DNA from 2 places in the Brevibacillus antibioticus genome. Region 1 is predicted to be linked to the other one. Evidence: predicted binding sites of a transcription regulator. Region 1 holds the regulator's gene; the other holds the start of a gene.
What was found. The regulator Rex, encoded in region 1, represses fermentation and respiration genes when NADH is low (regulators of the CRP and FNR family bind a similar motif). The targets are predictions, from matches to a motif close to TTGTGAAATATTTCACAA.
Positions count from the first base shown of each region.

Region 2: E8L90_RS00195 (cytochrome ubiquinol oxidase subunit I) is a predicted target of Rex. The motif match lies at 2,161-2,178, and genes of this name have one in related genera.

Region 1 is NZ_SZNK01000001.1:2,274,694-2,278,910, reverse strand. Features, by position in the region: gene dinG (ATP-dependent DNA helicase DinG) at 1-953, shown strand, start outside; gene E8L90_RS10240 (ComEC/Rec2 family competence protein) at 995-1,900, shown strand; gene E8L90_RS10235 (redox-sensing transcriptional repressor Rex) at 1,916-2,539, shown strand; gene E8L90_RS10230 (amidohydrolase) at 2,556-3,860, shown strand; gene E8L90_RS10225 (hypothetical protein) at 3,924-4,103, opposite strand.
Region 2 is NZ_SZNK01000001.1:33,476-37,692, reverse strand. Features, by position in the region: gene cydB (cytochrome d ubiquinol oxidase subunit II) at 1-651, opposite strand, end outside; gene E8L90_RS00195 (cytochrome ubiquinol oxidase subunit I) at 641-2,056, opposite strand; gene E8L90_RS00190 (hypothetical protein) at 2,537-3,292, opposite strand; gene E8L90_RS00185 (sigma-70 family RNA polymerase sigma factor) at 3,282-3,866, opposite strand; gene E8L90_RS00180 (pentapeptide repeat-containing protein) at 4,032-4,217, opposite strand, start outside.

The DNA.
Region 1 (4,217 bases):
TTCACTTCTTTTTACTTGAGCAGGATGTCGAGTATGTGTATTGGATGGAAGTGGAGTCCCGTACAGCTCGGAAGCAGGTTCATTTGTCAGCAGCACTCTTGAAGGTTGCCGACTCACTAGCAGAACCGCTTTTCGCGCAAAAGCGGAGTCTGATTTTGACATCAGCCACTCTGACGGTCAAAAACAGCTTCTCCTATATCAAAAGCCAGTTTGGTCTTGACCAACTGCCCGAGGAACGAGTGCGGACCTTGTCACTGCCATCGCCGTTTCATTATGAAGAGCAGGGGCTGCTGTTGATTCCATCAGATTTCCCCGCGCCAGGCAAAGAGAGTGACCACACTTATTTGGAGGCGGTCATCCAAGGATGCGTGGATGTTGTACTGGCTTCGAAAGGAAGGACGCTGATTCTGTTTACCTCCCATTCGATGCTTCGACTTGTTTACCAAGCGATGAAGGAACGACTGGCGGAGGCTCCAGAACCATATACGTTATTCGGCCACGGGATTGATAGCAACAATCGGAGCAAGCTAGTGCGACTGTTCCGAAGCATGGAGAGAAGTGTTCTGCTTGGGACGAGCAGCTTCTGGGAAGGTGTCGATATCCAGGGGGAATGGCTGAGCAGTTTAGTCATTGTTCGCCTACCGTTTGCTCCGCCGAATCACCCTGTGTATCAAGGAAGGGCAGAGCTTTTAAAGGCAGAAGGAAAAAACGCCTTTATGTCGTTGTCTCTTCCACAAGCCGTTCTGCAATTTAAGCAAGGGGTGGGGCGGTTAATTCGTCATCACTTGGATCGAGGGGTCGTGATCGTTCTCGACACGCGTGTGGTTGAGGCGAGATATGGACGCTCATTCCTTCAATCTTTGCCGCCATTTCAAATCGAGAGCGATCCATGGCCAACGCTTCGAGAGCGCATAGAGCCATTCCTTAGTATGCAATCCCTGTCAGATTCATAAAATGAAGCAATAGTCTCATAGGGATTAAGGTGATAAAATAAATGTTATGGAAAAAAGCGTGGCGTTGGTGGATGGTAGTTCTTAGTACGATTTTCCTTTGCGCATGCTCGATTGATAGCCATTTGTATTTGCGAGAAGCAGCAGTGAAGATAGATGACCCGTTTGAAACGGAGACAGAACAGGAATTTTCGGGTCTCATTATCACCTACCTGGCACTTCCACAAGGCGAGAGTACGCTTTTGAGAATGCCAGGTGGCAAAACGATGCTGATTGATACGGGTACGGCAGAAGACTGGCCCGTTCTTTCAGCGCGCTTGGCAGAGCTCAAAATCACACGGCTCGATTATGTGGTGTTGACGAACGACCAGCCTGAGCATATGGGAGGATACGCTTCATTGAGCCAGCAAGTGCTTGTAGATGCCGTCATTTTGCCCAAGCTGATCGCACCATCCATTCGCCATGGCGTGCTGCTTCGCTCCAACCAAAAGCAGATGGAAGCAGAGAAAGGACAAGTACTCACTCTTGACCAAGAAATCTCCATGGAAGTTTTGCTTCCGGATGAACCGTTATTTTTATCGCCCCAAAATAATTCTCTCGTCTTTCGATTGACGCATGGTCAACTGCGATATTTATTTATGAGTGCCGTGAATGAAAAAGCAGAAGAGCGACTGTTGGAACGGCAAAATGACAGATTGAAGGCGGAAGTGCTAAAGGTAGCCGGTCAAGGGAGCAATCAAGGCTCTTCGCAACCGTTTCTGACGCAGGTTGATCCACAGGTCGCCATCATTCAGACAGGCCGATCGCGGGATCAAATGAAAGAGGGGCAGACGGAAGTCATGGAGCGCCTGGGTGAGTCATGGGCCGAGACATACGTTACCAGCCACGACGGTTCCATTACTATTTTATCGAATGGAAAAGAATATCGGATTTTGAAGCAAAAGAATTAGGGGGGAAGACCGAACGTGGCAAAACACGAAAAGATTTCCGAAGCGGTCGTCCGTCGTTTGCCGATTTATCTGCGTTACCTCAGTTATTTGCAGCAAGTTGAGGTGACTACCGTTTCCTCCCAACAGATGGGCAAGAATCTCGATGTGAATCCTGCCCAAATCAGAAAAGACCTTGCAGCTTTTGGTGATTTTGGAAAAAAGGGAATCGGCTATGATGTCGATTATCTGGTGGAAAAAATACGTGAAATTCTAAAGCTAACGGACGAAATCCGTGTCGCTTTGGTCGGAGCTGGGCATTTGGGCCATGCCATTAGTAACTACAACGCTTATTTGAAAGATAACATGCGGATTGCGGCCATCTTTGACAATAATCAAGAGAAGCAGGGCAAAAAAGTCGCAGGTATACCGATTCAGCCTTTATCAGAGCTGGAGGAAACGATCGTAAACAAGCAAATCAAGTTGGCGATTATCACGGTACCGGCACCTGCAGCGCAATCCGTATGTGATCAGTTGACTCAAGCGGGTATCAGGGGGATCTTGAATTTTGCCCCTACGACGATTCGCGCAGGAAAAGATGTTCGCATTCACTATGCCGATGTGACGTCCAACCTGCAAAGCTTGGCCTACTATTTGACGTAAGAATGGAGTGTATACTATGAAAAAGACGATCCTCATTCACGCAACAGTCATTACCGTTAACGATACGAATGAAGTTATTTACGATGGTGCCGTAGCATTCGAAGGCAACAAGATTACGTATGTGGGCCCAACTCCTGAGGACCTGTCGGAAGCGGGATACGATGAAGTCATCGATCAAAAAGGTGATTACATACTGCCAGGTTTAATCAACACGCATGGACATGCTGGTATGTCCCTCCTACGCGGTTATGCAGATGATTTGCCGCTGCAACAATGGCTGGAAGACAAAATGTGGCCATTAGAGGCGCAATTCACGGGAGATACCGTAAAATGGGGTACTCAACTGTCGCTTATTGAAATGATTCGTACGGGAACCACAACATTTGTGGATATGTATGATCATATGGATGTTGTGGCGAAGGAAGTCGATGCAGCTGGAATGCGTGCCCGCCTTTGCCGAGGGATGATCGGTTTGTGTTCCGAAGAAGAACGTCAAACAAAGCTGAAAGACGCGACTCTTTTTGCAAAAGAATGGCACAATCAGGCAGACGGGCGTATTACCGTCATGATGGCACCGCATGCGCCGTACACCTGCTCGCCAGAATTTATTACCCAAATTATCGAAAAAGCCGATGAGTTGTCCTTGCCGCTTCATATCCATATGTCTGAAACCGCTTGGGAAGTCGGTCAAAACGAGAAGGACTACGGACTGCGCCCAGTCGCTCATTTGGAAAAGCTGGGCATGTTCAATCGCCCAACACTCGTCGCGCACGCTGTTCACCTAACGGATGAAGAAATCGACATTTTGGCAAAATACAACGTGAGAGTTTCTCATAATGTAGTGAGCAACCTGAAGCTGGCTAGTGGTGTTGCGCCAGTTCCGAAAATGTTGGCAAAAGGCGTAAGCGTATCATTGGGTACTGACAGCTCGGCAAGCAACAACAATTTGAATTTGTTTGAGGAATTGAAACTCGCTGCGATTCTGCACAAAGGTGTAAACAACGATCCAGTAGCGGTTCCAGCAGAGGAAGCCCTTCGCATGGCTACTCGTTATGGTGCAGAAGGGGTATTCCAAGAGGAAACACTCGGAAGCATTGAAGTAGGCAAGCAAGCTGACTTGATCGTACTGGATAGCCATCAAGCCCATTTCCACCCAGCACACCAACCGATTTCACACGTGGTGTACGCTGCAAATGGACGAGATGTGAAAGATACGATTGTAGCGGGTAAATTCTTGATGCGTAATCATAAGTTGTTAACCATCGATGAGGAGCGCGCGATTTACGAAGCGAACCGCGTATTCCAAACGTTAAAACGGTAAAAGGCTCCTGTCAGGTGGGGGACAGGAGTAAGGCAGTGTAGGTGTAGGTAGGGGAATTGGATACTACGACGTTCCGTTGTTCATTTTTGCCACAGCTTTTGTCAGGAGATGATGGCGAAAATGAAGAGTGGGTGTGTGCGACCATTGACGCAAGGGAGACGACAATCCTGCCCAGGAGACGCGGTATTCCTGTAACAGAAACCCAAGTATGTCAGGAGATGTGGTTTGTTGCGAAGATGTCACGCGCTCACCTCCTCGGGGTGTATGTGTAGTATGACCGCCCAACCTTAAGCTATGATTAGCAAGTTTTCCGTGTCGTTCTAAAACCTTCCCGTATAGCATAGGCTAAAGACAAAA
Region 2 (4,217 bases), 2.2 Mb from region 1:
TACCATAAATGTCCACCCTACAAGCACCGCCATGAGAACCGCTTGCATCGGCAACAGCTTTGCTGCCAGTACACGTGATTTTTCACGCAGCTCGCCTACTGTGCGCAGCGAGATAAAGTTCAGACCGTGTAGCAGGCATAGTCCCGTTACTGTCACACCTGCCCACAACGAGTATCCATTCACAATGTCTGAGAAGCCCGCATTCATTTCCATATTCTGATCAATCGGCACACCCTTCACCAGGCTGGCAAACACCATTCCGAACAACATCGGCGGTACAAAGCTTCCAATCAGAATCGCTGCGTCCCACATCTTTTTCCAAGCTTCACCTTTCCCTTTGCTTCTAAATTCAAATGCTACCCCTCGCCCAATCAACGCAAGAAGAATCAGCGTAAGCATGAGATAATATCCGCTAAACATCGTGGAATACCACTCCGGAAACGCTGCGAACATTGCACCAGCGGCTGTAATCAGCCAAACTTCATTCGCGTCCCAGAACGGGCCGATCGTATTGATCAGAACCCTGGTTTGTAAATTATTGCGTGATAGCAGGCGCGTCGCCATGCCGACACCAAAGTCAAAGCCTTCGAGAAAGAAAAATCCGGTAAACAGAACGGCAATGAGTAGGAACCACAGTTCATTAAGCCCCATAACGTTCACTCCTTACACGATCAAATGGATCCTGAAGCTGTAAATCCTCTACTTCCTCATGACTATCCATATCTGGTCCTTTTTTGGCCACACGAGCAAACAGATAAGCCAAGAGGCAAAGCAGGAATAGATAAATCGTCGTGAAGGCGATAAGAGAGAACCATACCGCTCCTGTGCTAATGCTTGGCGAAACTGAATCTTCAACACGCAACAGCCCGAATACCGTCCACGGCTGACGACCTACCTCTGTCATGATCCATCCCGCTGAGTTTGCGATAAATGGTAGTGAGATACCTGCAACCATCAGCTGCATGAACCACTTATTTGGCTGTTCCAGCTTTTTGCGGAAAGTGAGATATGCTCCGTACAAAGCCAGCAAAATCATTGCACTTCCGCCCGCAACCATGATGCGGAAGCTCCAGAAAGTCGTCCGAACTGGTGGAATGTAGTTTCCTGGACCGTATGTTTGCTCATATTCTGCCTGCAATTCCAACATGCCTGGCACAGAACCTGAAAGTGAGTTGTACGTCAGGACACTAAGCAAATAAGGAATTTTTATTTCAATACCGTTTTCTTGTTTTTCTGGATCAATCGTTGCAAAGACCGTCCAAGGAGCTGGGTCCGAGCTTGTTTTCCACAGCCCTTCACTCGCTGCCATTTTCATCGGTTGGGTAGCAACCAAATACTGTGCCTGACCATGACCGAATTGAGCAATAGCCAGCGAGGAAACCAACGCTACCACGATCGCAATTTTGAAGGATTGCACAAAGAATGTAACATTTTGTTTTTTCAATAGCTTCCAAGCACTAATACCTGCTACCAAGAAGGCACCTGTCGCCAAGGCCGCAAATATGGTATGCGGGAATTCATATAGTAATTGTCCATTGGTAAGGAGCGCGAAGAAATCGACCATCTCTGCCCGTCCATTATTGATAGCAAAGCCGACTGGCTGCTGCATGAACGAGTTGGCTGCCAGAATCCAAAGAGCCGAAAGAATCGTTCCGATGGAGACGAGCCAAATACATGCGAGATGCACACCTTTGGACAAACGATCCCAACCAAACACCCATAGTCCAATAAAAGTCGATTCGAGGAAGAATGCTGAGAGGGCCTCAATCGCTAGTGGTGTTCCAAAAACATCGCCGACAAATCGTGAGAAATCAGACCAGTTCATCCCAAATTGGAACTCCTGCATAATCCCCGTCACAATCCCGACAGCAAAATTGATGAGCAAAAAGGTTCCCCAAAACTTGGCCATTTTTTTGTACAAGTCATTCTTTTTTACCACATACATCGTTTCCATAATGGCTATTAATAATGACAGCCCGATGGAAATCGGCACAAAGACAAAATGAAAGATAGTTGTTATCGCAAATTGAAGTCGTCCCAAATCCACTATATCCATGTACAAGATCCCTTTCTATTCGCTTTTCACGCCTTTATGTACCGGAATTATACCCGTAGGGAAATCAGCATTTATTACGACTTTGTGAAAAAAATCACAAAAATATGTGAAAAAATTCACAAATGATTCTCTCTCCTGTAACCCCCTTTTTGCATTCATCTTCGTGAGAGAGTTTTTTGTTTTGTTTTACCCCGTATATTTCCGGTCATGTGTAATTGTAGCAGGACTTTTGACCCTAGAGGGTGTCCGATTGGTTACATGATTTTTAACACTCTGTGAATATTTGGGTTTTTCCTTTCATCTGGGCTAGACTTATGCTCCTTCATTCATTTCATTGAATGTGTAATCCATTCATTCCCATTGAAAATCATGGACGATTATCGTATGTAGAAAAAAATTACGAAAATACCCAGACGATCACCGACCTCGAAAAGCAATCGAAGCCGATGTTGCCTGGGTACGTGGTGAAGTAGCATTCGCTTATTTTTTGGGGGATTTCGTTGACAAGGAATTGATGATGTTGCCAATAGTCGCAGCATCAAAGCTCTTCTCTGCCATCTGGTACAACTCGTACGTGAATCCTTCATGCTCCCAAATCACGATTCCGTTGGCGAAATATACCTTTTTCCCGCCAATGGTTTCGATCTTGACACCCTCTGTCGTGCTGATGCCGTTTTCGCCACCGTTTGAAATCAACAAGGTAATAAACTCTTTCTCTTTTTTATACTGAATTTCTACCATACCCTCGCCATGAACGACCGTGTTTTTATAGGAATAATGCTCTGACAACCATGTCGGTGCGGGAAAGTCCATTTTGCTGGCCGCGCGTGCTTCTTCCACGGTCATCTGTGGGGGGGCCTTGCGTTCTATAGGTATCTCGATTTCTTGGGTATTGGACTGTGCAGCAGGCAACTCTTTATCATATTGGGTAATTTCCATGTTCCCGACCTGAAAGCGTGCCAAGATCGTCTGGAGCATTCCTTGGGCAAACGATGTAGTCGAGAATGCACCTAACAGGCAAACAACAGCAACAGCACTAACTGTGGCAGCTTTCCATTTATTCGTTTTCATATAGATCCCGTCCTTTTTACTATCATGTAGTTGTATGTTTCCTGATTCCAATTTGAATTTCAACCGATTATATATGGTGGCTTTTGGAGTGGCGTCATCTAGTTCCAGATCAGTAAGCAAGTCGGTGAGTTCACGAAAATCGTCTAGATCATGCTCACTCTTCATAACGGAAGCCCCCTTTTTGCAATTCCATCTGCAGCTTTTTCAAGCATCTGTAGAGCACGACCCCAATATTTGAACCACTGACACCAAGAAGTTCTGCAATTTCTGCGTTTTTAAGACCAGCCGCATATTTCATGGCGATGATATTTCGCTCCTTGTCACTCAGCTTCGCCAGAGCTTGAAATAAGGCTTGATGATGATCGTCGCGGATCACGATGTCCTCCGGTGACGACTTCGGCAAGACCAGATTCAGAATCGAATCCAATGAAAAGCTGATCCTTTTCTTCTGTAAGCGGAAGTAATCTGTCACTGCGTTTCTGGCGATCGCAAACAACCAGACCTCAAAGTTTGATTTATCCGGCGAGAAGCTGCTGTATTTTGAAATTACCATTTCAAACACATGGCTACATATTTCTTCTGCGGCATAGTGATTGTTGATCCGATAGCAAATATATTTGTAGACGCGCTTATAGTACGCACCATAAATTTGGGCAAACGTTTCGGTCGACATGCTTTCTGCATATCTATCGTTTTCTTCGTTTTGGCAGATGCCTGTGTTTACTTGGGCAATCTCCAACTACTTCCCCTCCCTTCTGGATGAAATAAACAAATTGCGCAATTTGTTTGGTTGTGAGCCTCACGATAGTTAATACGGCAAAAGTAGAAATGTATTAACAACGTTTTTCAAAGATCGGAACAAAAAAGCAGGCTGTCAACGAATGACATCCTGCTTTTGGTTCATTTATTTAGCCCAGTGCGGTGGACGCGTGAAAGAAGGTGGCAGCTTGGTGCTTGCATCTCCCTTCGCTGCATTGAGCTGAACCTGCGTGAGAAACAACGTCTCCGTCAAGTTCGCTCCGCTCACATCTGTATCGCGAAAATCTGCACCAATGATGTCAGCTCCCCGCAAATCTGCTCCTCTCAGATC